Regions from separate parts of the Glutamicibacter sp. NPDC090743 genome, predicted to be linked through region 3. Evidence: riboswitches for the same ligand, from Rfam matches in the RefSeq annotation. Region 3 holds a riboswitch; each other region holds the start of a gene.
The links. Region 3 has a riboswitch for S-adenosylmethionine ahead of ACIQTS_RS08675 (O-acetylhomoserine aminocarboxypropyltransferase/cysteine synthase family protein). Riboswitches for the same ligand answer to the same signal wherever they lie in the genome.

Region 1: it holds a riboswitch for S-adenosylmethionine, as region 3 does, so the genes downstream of both, ACIQTS_RS14150 (ABC transporter ATP-binding protein) here and ACIQTS_RS08675 (O-acetylhomoserine aminocarboxypropyltransferase/cysteine synthase family protein) in region 3, are expected to answer to the same signal.
Region 2: it holds a riboswitch for S-adenosylmethionine, as region 3 does, so the genes downstream of both, ACIQTS_RS16345 (hypothetical protein) here and ACIQTS_RS08675 (O-acetylhomoserine aminocarboxypropyltransferase/cysteine synthase family protein) in region 3, are expected to answer to the same signal.
Region 4: it holds a riboswitch for S-adenosylmethionine, as region 3 does, so the genes downstream of both, ACIQTS_RS12595 (OsmC family protein) here and ACIQTS_RS08675 (O-acetylhomoserine aminocarboxypropyltransferase/cysteine synthase family protein) in region 3, are expected to answer to the same signal.

What each region holds. Positions count from the first base shown of each region.
Region 1 is NZ_JBIVXE010000006.1:240,672-242,865, forward strand. It holds gene ACIQTS_RS14145 (acyl-CoA dehydrogenase) at 1-841, opposite strand, end outside; SAM riboswitch class I at 857-948, opposite strand; SAM riboswitch class I at 1,216-1,317, shown strand; gene ACIQTS_RS14150 (ABC transporter ATP-binding protein) at 1,323-2,144, shown strand.
Region 2 is NZ_JBIVXE010000008.1:44,483-46,676, reverse strand. It holds gene ACIQTS_RS16350 (DinB family protein) at 83-670, shown strand; SAM riboswitch class IV at 738-851, shown strand; gene ACIQTS_RS16345 (hypothetical protein) at 868-1,134, shown strand; gene ACIQTS_RS16340 (VIT1/CCC1 transporter family protein) at 1,190-2,194, shown strand, end outside.
Region 3 is NZ_JBIVXE010000003.1:473,543-475,736, reverse strand. It holds gene ACIQTS_RS08680 (LysR family transcriptional regulator) at 1-920, shown strand, start outside; SAM riboswitch class I at 1,150-1,240, shown strand; gene ACIQTS_RS08675 (O-acetylhomoserine aminocarboxypropyltransferase/cysteine synthase family protein) at 1,325-2,194, shown strand, end outside.
Region 4 is NZ_JBIVXE010000005.1:360,903-363,096, reverse strand. It holds gene ACIQTS_RS12600 (L-idonate 5-dehydrogenase) at 1-119, shown strand, start outside; gene ACIQTS_RS12595 (OsmC family protein) at 196-747, opposite strand; SAM riboswitch class IV at 779-900, opposite strand; gene ACIQTS_RS12590 (DEAD/DEAH box helicase) at 1,041-2,194, shown strand, end outside.

The DNA of each region.
Region 1 (2,194 bases), on a different contig from region 3:
CCTGCACGGCCATGAGCACCAGCTGGAAGATCGCCGCTTCGGAGTCATTGGTCTGCTGCGGCATGAAGCAATCCACCGGGACCTGGTGGAATTCGGTGGTGCCGGTTCCGGTAAGCCCCTGGCCGAATCCATCCCAGTCGTCGAGGATCTTGACGCCGCTGCGCTGGGTGGAGACCACGGCGATCTGGCGGCCGGCGAGCTCCGGGTGGGCCACGGCAACGGTGGTCCAGTCGGCAAAAATGGTGCCGGTGCAGTAGTACTTTTCACCGTCGATCACCCAGCGCCCGTCCACGGTGCTGGCCTTGGTGTTCAAGGTGCCCAGGGCGTTGCCACCGCGTTCGGTGTAGGCGTTGCCGATAATCTGCCCGGCAGCGATGCGAGCGACCCACTTCTTGCGCAGCTCTTCGTCCTCCAGCGCCAAGACGTTCTCGACGAATGCGACATGTGCACGCCACAGCTGGCCTACGTGGGAGTCCGCCTCGGACAGCTCGATGAGCAAGCGGAAGACATCCACCAGCCGTGCGCCGTAGCCCCCATCGGCAACGGAAAGGCGCAACGCACCGAACCGCTCGCGATTCAGCAGGCCTACCTGCTCGAAAGGAAGCACGCGGTTCAAGTCGCGGTCCTTGGCGGTTGCGGCGATCTGCGCAAAAACGGGACGGAAGATTTCGGCCAGCCGGTCGTATTGCTCATCCGCACTTGGTCCGGGGGTGATTTTCAGCAATTGCCTAGTCGGCAACTGTTCTTCAAACTTGTCCAGGCCCATTGCGGTGGCCTGCGAAGGGTCACTGAGCTGGTTGAAGTCCAGTCCGAGGGCATTGTGCGATTCACCAATAGGCATCAGGGTTCTCAATTCTTTCCATCGGTCCTGGCGGTAGCACCGTCCCGCTATTGGGGTGGTTGCTGCGGCGTCGTGGAGCCAGATCTCTCAGCCGCTCTGGATGGGTCGTAATTCATTTGTAACGGTAATAAACCGGTGATTCCAACCCGCGAAGTCACATTTCGTCCCAGTGCCGGCAGTGCCCATCTTCAAATTTCACAGCCTAATCCGTGTCCTGCCGAAGATGAGTTGCAAAGTTTTGCTTAATGTCGAGCAAACCAGCCTGCAATAAAATAAATAACGAAATTTCTGGGCAATGTGACGTAGTTGTCGAAGATTTTTTCATATTACGCGAGATTTGCGTTCAAATCGTTCGACTCGTTGTAATGGACACGTAACCATCCCGAGCGGCCGAGAGATCTGGCTCGTTGACGCCGCAGCAACCACCTTTGGAGTTTTGCTCTGCAGGCCGGTGCTACCGCCAGGACCGATGGAGATGAACATGACTCTTTCCTTTGCAGCGCCCGAGGCAGCTCCCGTTGTCTCAGCTTCAAGCGCCCTGGACGTGCAGTTCAGCAACGTGTCGCGGACCTTCACCACCAAGATGGAAAGCCGCACCGTCCTGGCCGATATCAACCTGCAAATTCCAGCAGGTCAAGTCGTGGCCATTCTTGGAGCCAGCGGTTGCGGAAAATCCACGCTGCTGCGTTCAGTATCGGGCTTGGACCACCCCACCACCGGCACCATCCGCACCGGCACCCGCGAGGTCACCGGCATCAACGAGTTATGCGCCGTTGCCTTCCAGGAGCCCCGGCTGCTGCCATGGCGCTCGGTTCGCCAGAACATTGCACTAGGCCTGGCACCGGAAACCGATAAGCGCGCCGGCAACTCGCTGATCGATGAGTTGATCGAGCTGACCGGTCTGAGCCATGCAGCCAGCTTGCGCCCACGAGAGATCTCCGGAGGCATGGCGCAGCGGGTTTCGCTGGCTCGCGCGCTGGCTCGGCGCCCGGGTGTATTGCTTCTTGATGAACCCTTCGGAGCCCTCGATGCGCTGACACGCTTGAAGATGCAGGATCTGCTGCTCTCGATTCACGCATCGTTCCCCACCACCGTTCTCATGGTGACCCATGATGTGGACGAGGCGTTGACTTTGGCTGACCGCGTGATTGTTCTGGGGCGAGGTGCTGGGCATAGTGCAGCGGGCGTCATCGAAGATCTGTCCATCTCAGCTGGGCATCCACGCCGGCATACCGATGAAAAGTTCGTTGCAGATCGTCTGCACCTATTGCGCCTGCTCGGCGTCGACCCAACCAACCATTAGTCCCGGGCACGCCGTGGGGCCCGAACCATTCGGCGGCCTCTCTGCCTTTC
Region 2 (2,194 bases), on a different contig from region 3:
CAAGGCCTGCGGGGCAAGTTTACCAATGGTAAACACACCGCGCCCTCTACCGCGAGGCTGCAGCGCTCACTAGACTCTGTCCATGGACAGCACCAAGGACAAGCTCTGCGGGTACCTGAACGACGCGCGCGAGAATGCGATCTACAAGGCAGAAGGCCTCGCCGAACACCTGGCACGCACTCCGCTCACCCCCACAGGCACCCATATCCTGGGAGTACTGCACCATTTGGCGATCAATGAATACGAATATTTCGGCACCTGCCTCAAGCGCAGGGCCGATGACCGCTACGTTCGCGAATTCATTGCGCCGCATGATCCCGACGCGGATTTCCTCCCGCCAGCAGATATGGATGCGCAACAGCTGATCGGCCTGTATCGGAAAGCCATCGCCTTCGCCGATGAAGCCATCAGCGACCTGCCCCTGGACTGTCCCGTAGAGGTACCGTGGTGGGGGCCAGCTGGCAAAACCACCTTGGATCACCTGCTCATCCATGCGCTCGCCGAGACCTCCCGGCATGCAGGGCATCTGGATATTATCCGCGAGCAGCTCGATGGCCGTGCTGGCTGGACCGCGCAACTGGATCTGCTGCCCGGCTACACCGCGGGGCAATGGGCCGAACAACGCGAGAAGCTGCAGCAACTGGCCAATGCCTTTGCCCCGGGCAGCTGAGCCGCAGTCATATTACGCATTCGGACTTCACCGCGCCCTGCCACCGGCGGTACCATCGGAAATGTTGCTTCACGAGACGCGGCGCCAAGCTCCGACTGGCCGCGCACCAACCCCAAGTTCATGGGTGGTTCGGATGAGGAAGCGGTCCGCGCATCAACAGGTGCACGGGCAAGAGCGCGCAAGAGAGTTGACGTCCCATGGCATATCCGATTCTGCCCGTCATCGACCGCCAGACCGGCCAAGTGCAGTTCAAGGCCGAAGGCCGCTGGCGCACCTGCTACGTTGCAGATCCGCTCAGGCTTGAACAGCTCATTGCTCGTTGTGCCCGCCGGCCGACCTTCGACCCGGCCACATCTGAATTGCTGCTGGTGGTGCCAGTCGCCGGAGATCCTGCGGGCAAGCGATTTGCTTTTAGTCTTGCCAAATTCCCAAGTGCAGGAGCCCTGACTAAACTGGGTAGTTGATCCGATCCACGGGTTTCATTGGGAAACTCCATGTTCCAGGAGAGTCATCTTCGCGATGTCACAGCACTCAGCAACCGAACCTACCAAAGCGCAGATCCAGCGATGGCGCAAGTATCTCGCTGATGAAGTCGCAGAAGGCTCCATCTACCGGGCCCTCGCGGAAAAGAAAACCGGGCAGGAACGGCAAATCCTGCTGGGCCTGGCAGAGGCGGAAGCACGCCACGAATCCCACTGGCGCGTCCTGCTCGGCGAACATGTCAAGGAAGTCCGCCCGTCGCTGCGCCGCACCATGCTGCGTTTCCTGGCATTGCATTTCGGTTCGGTCTTCGTCCTGGCCATGGCCCAGCGCTCCGAGAGCAGTTCGCCCTACCGCGATGACAAGGACGCCACCGCGCAGATGGCGGCCGACGAACAGGTCCACGAAGAAGTCGTTCGCGCGCTTGCTACAGCAGGCCGTGCGCGCCTTTCGGGCAACTTCCGTGCTGCGGTCTTCGGCGCCAACGACGGGCTGGTTTCCAATCTCGCGTTGATCATGGGCATCGGTGCGACCGGTGTTTCAGCGACCTTCGTGCTGTTCTCCGGCATTGCCGGCTTGCTGGCCGGTGCACTGTCCATGGCAGCTGGCGAATACGTTTCGGTGCGTTCCCAGCGCGAGCTGCTGACAGCTTCACGCCCAACCCAGGTCACGCTGACAGCGGCCCCGAACCTTGATCTGGACGCCAACGAGCTGCTGCTAATCTATAAGGCCCGCGGCATGAGCGATGAAGATGCCGAGCACCGGGCCGCCGAACGCATGGGCCTGTTCACCTGCGATTGCAACCCCGACTTCTCGCTGAACCCAGAGGGTCGCGGCGAAGAACTCGAGAAGGAGCACCAGGAGCTGGGTTCGGCCACCGGTGCGGCGGCCACCTCGTTCTTCCTCTTTGCTTCCGGTGCTGTGGTGCCGATCCTGCCGTATATCCTTGGCCTGTCCGGCATGACCGCGATCATCGTCTCGGTAGTCCTGGTGGGATTGGCCCTGATGATCACCGGCGGGATCGTAGGCCTGCTCTCCGGTGCC
Region 3 (2,194 bases):
TGACGCTGCAGCAACTTCGCTATTTCGTGGCGGTGGCCTCCGAGGGGTCGATTTCGGCTGCCGCCGACCTGATTTACGTCGCACAGCCCAGCATGTCCTCAGCGATGAAGGAGCTTGAATCACGGGTGGGGCGCACCTTGCTGATGCGTTCGGCCAGGGGAGTAACGCTCACCGCCGAAGGCGCCGAATTCCTCGGCTACGCCCGGCAGGTCCTCGAGCAGGTGGAGCTTCTTGAACATCGCTATCTCGGCCGCCCCTCCGCCCGGCGGCTGCTGGGCGTCTCCACCCAGCACTACTCGTTTTCGGTGGATGCTTTTGTTCGGATGGTGCAGGCCAGCGGGGCCGAGGAATACCAGTTTTCGCTGCGCGAGACCCGCACCGAGCAGATCATCGAGGACGTGCGCACGCTGCGCAGCGACATCGGGATCCTGTACCGCAACGACTTCAACCGAAAGGTCATCGACAAGCTGCTGCGCGAATCCCGGCTGGTCTTCCACCCGCTGTTCCTGGCTGATCCGCACATCTTCATCTCGCGCAGCAACCCGCTGGCCACCCGAACCCAGGTCACGCTCGAAGACCTCGAAGACCTGCCCCGGCTGACCTTCGACCAGGGCGCGAATAATTCCTTCTACTTCGCCGAGGAGGTGCTCTCCACGCGCTCCAGCCAACGCGAAATCCAGGTCTCGGACCGCGCCACCATCTTCAACCTCATGATCGGCTTGGGCGGGTACACGATCTCCACCGGCATCATCAGCGACGAGCTGGATCCCTCCATCGTGGCCATCCCGCTGGCCATCGAGGAGCGCATCGAAATCGGCTGGATCGACCACGCCGCTATCCCGCTCACCGACCAGGCCCAGCGCTACCTGCAAGAAGTGCGAACGGTGGTCGCCAGCTTCGGGGTAGAAGTGCTCGGCTGAGCCGCCAGCAGCGTAACCCCCGGTCATCGAGCACCGGCACATCGTCACAAACTTCCAGCAAAACCCCTGCATCACGCCGATTCATCTCAAAAGGTCGCGTCATAAAGTGCTGCCGGCCACCGCGTCATCATGACAACGAGAAGTCATATGAAGCCTGGCGGCCTTGTATGAAGCCGGGCGCCGGATACCGCTTGCACCGTTTGCGGCGGATAGCCAACCATGGAAGAACAACCCATCAAGAGCGGCTGAGAGATCTGGCTCGGAGACGCCGCAGCAACCATCGGGAAACCGAAAGGTGCTACCGCCAGGAACGATGGAGCAGTTCCGAACGCGTTTTTGCGTAGCTTCGTGCCGCCGCACGATGCCAATCGGTGCACTCCCTCGCAGAGAATCGAGGAGGAGCCATGAGCCAGGAAACCGACGCGGTGCACGCAGGGTACCGCCCGAGCGGAGACTTCCGCCCGATGCTGCCGCCACTGCACAATTCCGCGGCCTACCAATTCGCATCGCACGCCGAAGCGGTGGAGAAGTTCGCCCTGCGCCAGGCCGGCTTCACCTACTCGCGCACCGGCAACCCCACCGTTGCGATTCTCGAACAGCGCGTGGCCGCCCTGGAAGGCGGGGCCCACGCGGTGGCCACCGCCACCGGGCAGGCTGCCGTGGCCCTGTCCCTGCTGGCCCTGACCCAGGGACCCAAGCACATTGTGGCTTCCTCCTCGCTCTACGGCGGCACCGTGGATTTGTTCACCGACACCTTCGCCGACTTCGGGATCCGCGTCAGCTTTGTCGACCAAGCCGATCCGGCCGCCTGGGCCGCTGCCATTGAGGAGGACACCCGGGCGTTCTTCTTAGAATCGGTCTCCAACCCGCTGTGCACCGTGGCCGACATCCCGGCCATTGCGGCCATCGCGCACGAGCGCAACATCCCGGTGGTGGTGGACAACACCCTGGCCACCCCGCTGAACGTGCGCCCGCTGGAACTCGGAGCGGACATCGTGGTGCACTCGGCCACCAAGGCTCTGGCCGGGCACGGCTCGGTGCTCGGCGGGATAGTGGTGGATTCGGGAACCTTCGATTTCTCCGATTCCTCCCGCTGGCCGCAGATCGCCGCGCCGCGGGTGCGGCTGAATGGCGCTTCGCTGCTTGAACGCCACGGGCCGGCGGCCTACGCGATGCTGGTTCGTTCCAAGTTCCTGCACGATCTGGGCCCGACCCTCGCACCGGCCAGCGCCCAGGGCATCCTTGCAGGCATCGAGACCCTGCCGGTGCGCGCG
Region 4 (2,194 bases), on a different contig from region 3:
TGCAGGTTTCCGAGGCGGTTACCCACGAGTTCGCGGTCGCCGATTCGCTTGAAGCTTTTGAAACGGCGAAGGATTCGGCTCGCTCCGGTAAAGTCCTGCTGAACTTCCTGGGGCAGTAGTTGGCTTCAGCTAGAAGTGCACCGCGGCGGCCCCTGAAGTCAGGGGCCGCCGCGGTGCTCTTTGCTTCAGCGAACTCTAGTTGGACTCTGCGATGCTTACCGCGGTTGTCACGGGCACCGGATTGGCGAAGAGGTCCAGCACCGGGCAGTGGGCATCCACTGCGCGGCGCAGTTCTTCATAGCGTTCAGCTGATTCCGGTCCGGCAATCCGGATGTCCAGATCCACCGACGAGAAGCCGGGGCGGATGGTCTGGTCGATGCCAAAGAGTCCGCGGACATCGAGGTGGCCATTGGCCTGGATCTTCACGTCGTCCACCTGGATGCCGAGGTTCTGCGCGTACAAGCGGTAGACCACAACCTGGCAGGAGATGAGCGCTCCGAGCGCGTATTCCACGGGGCTTGCGGCCAGGTCGCTGCCACCCAGGGCAGCTGGCTCGTCGACCTGGAAGGTGTGCTTGCCCGAGACAATGTTGCTGGCTACTGAATCGAAGCCTTCGCCCTCCACAGTGAAAGTCAATTGGGCACTTTGCGGGGCAGCCGAAATTCGTTCGCCCCAGCCCTTGCCTGCTTCCTGCAGGCGCTGTGCGCGGTCTTCGGATACGGTTGGGGCAGATGCTGCATTAGTCATGGGGAATTGATCCCCTTTCTGGCGCAAGGGGCGCCATCGCTTACGCATCTTGGCTGTCAAGATGCGTCGAATCTTCACCTGGGGCACCCCGCACAATGACGCAGGAGGGTTGCCGTCCACTCAGCCAGGGCTCAAAGAGTGGAACTCGTGATTCAGTGATTAATTTCTATCGGTTACAGGGCCCGCGGGTAAAGGGCAGAAGTAACTTTTCGTCACCGGGCATCTTGCTTTCCGGCTCGCTAAGATGGAATCTAGCTCTCGGGCGCCCACTGCACGAACAATGAACGGCGAGTATGGAATTCCAGCTGACACTTTCTGCGGCCCAGACCTTGGTGACCGAATCCGAATACAACCTGGGCCAGTTCCTGTGTGATTCCGGAAAAGTGCAGATCGCCAACCGGGTAATGCAACCGGGATCTACCCGCATCTCCGGTGTGGTGCTGCGCGAATCGGTGATGGCCCAATTGGAAATCACCGAGGGCAATATCAGCTTCACCAGCTTCTGCGGGAAGCATCCGGGGGTTCAGTCCTGTGAAGATGTCGCCGCCTTGCTCATCGAGGTCACCACCGAAGAAGACCAGGGCTTCTTCGTCTCCGACTCCGGGGTGGATCCCCACGCATGGAAACGCAATAGCAAGCCGCAGTGGGAACGTACCCTTGACCGTCTGCTTCCAGTCATTTCCGATGAGCCGCTGGCTGTCGAAGAACCGCTGGGATTGATCCTGAAAGTGGTCAGCGAACCCCGTTATGGCGGCGAGGACGCGCTGACCTTGCAGGCACGCCCGGCCCGCCAGGGAACCAAGAGCCCCTGGATCCAAACCGGGATCAGCTGGCGCAATGTTGCTTTTGATGCGCGGTTCTCCAAGAAGCAGCGTCGTGCGGTCGTTGAACTGGACCGGTTGCGTGAACACGTTGAACAAGATACTTATCGCCATTCGTGGGATCCCAAGGAGTGGATCTCCTTGATGGATCTTCCAGGCCAGGACCTGCTGGATGCGTTCGAAGCCCTGCGTGAAGCTGGAGTGCAGATCGTCAACGGTGGTTCTACGGCCAAGGCCCCGGTGGAGTTCAGCGAGCAACCAGCCATGGCACACGTGGATGTGCGTCGCGGTGAACATGGCCTGAGCATGGAAGGGAAGCTGCGCGGGCCGAGCGAAGAGCACGTCTACCTCTTGCCCATAGGCACGCCGCCGACCTTGTTGACTTACGCGTCCAGCCCCTTGCCGAAGGCCAGGGAAATCGGTTTGGCCCGGTTCGCTGAACCGGTCACGAAGGAACTGGCCACATTTATTGAATCCGGTGCGCAATCCATCCCGCAGGAAGGCGTTGAGCTTTTCGAGCGCCAGCACCTGGATCGATTGCGCCTGATGGCACCGTTGAAGAGCGAGGATGACAGCTACAGCATCCCTGTTCCAGCACGCCCCAGCCTCAAGCTGTCCCTGGAGAG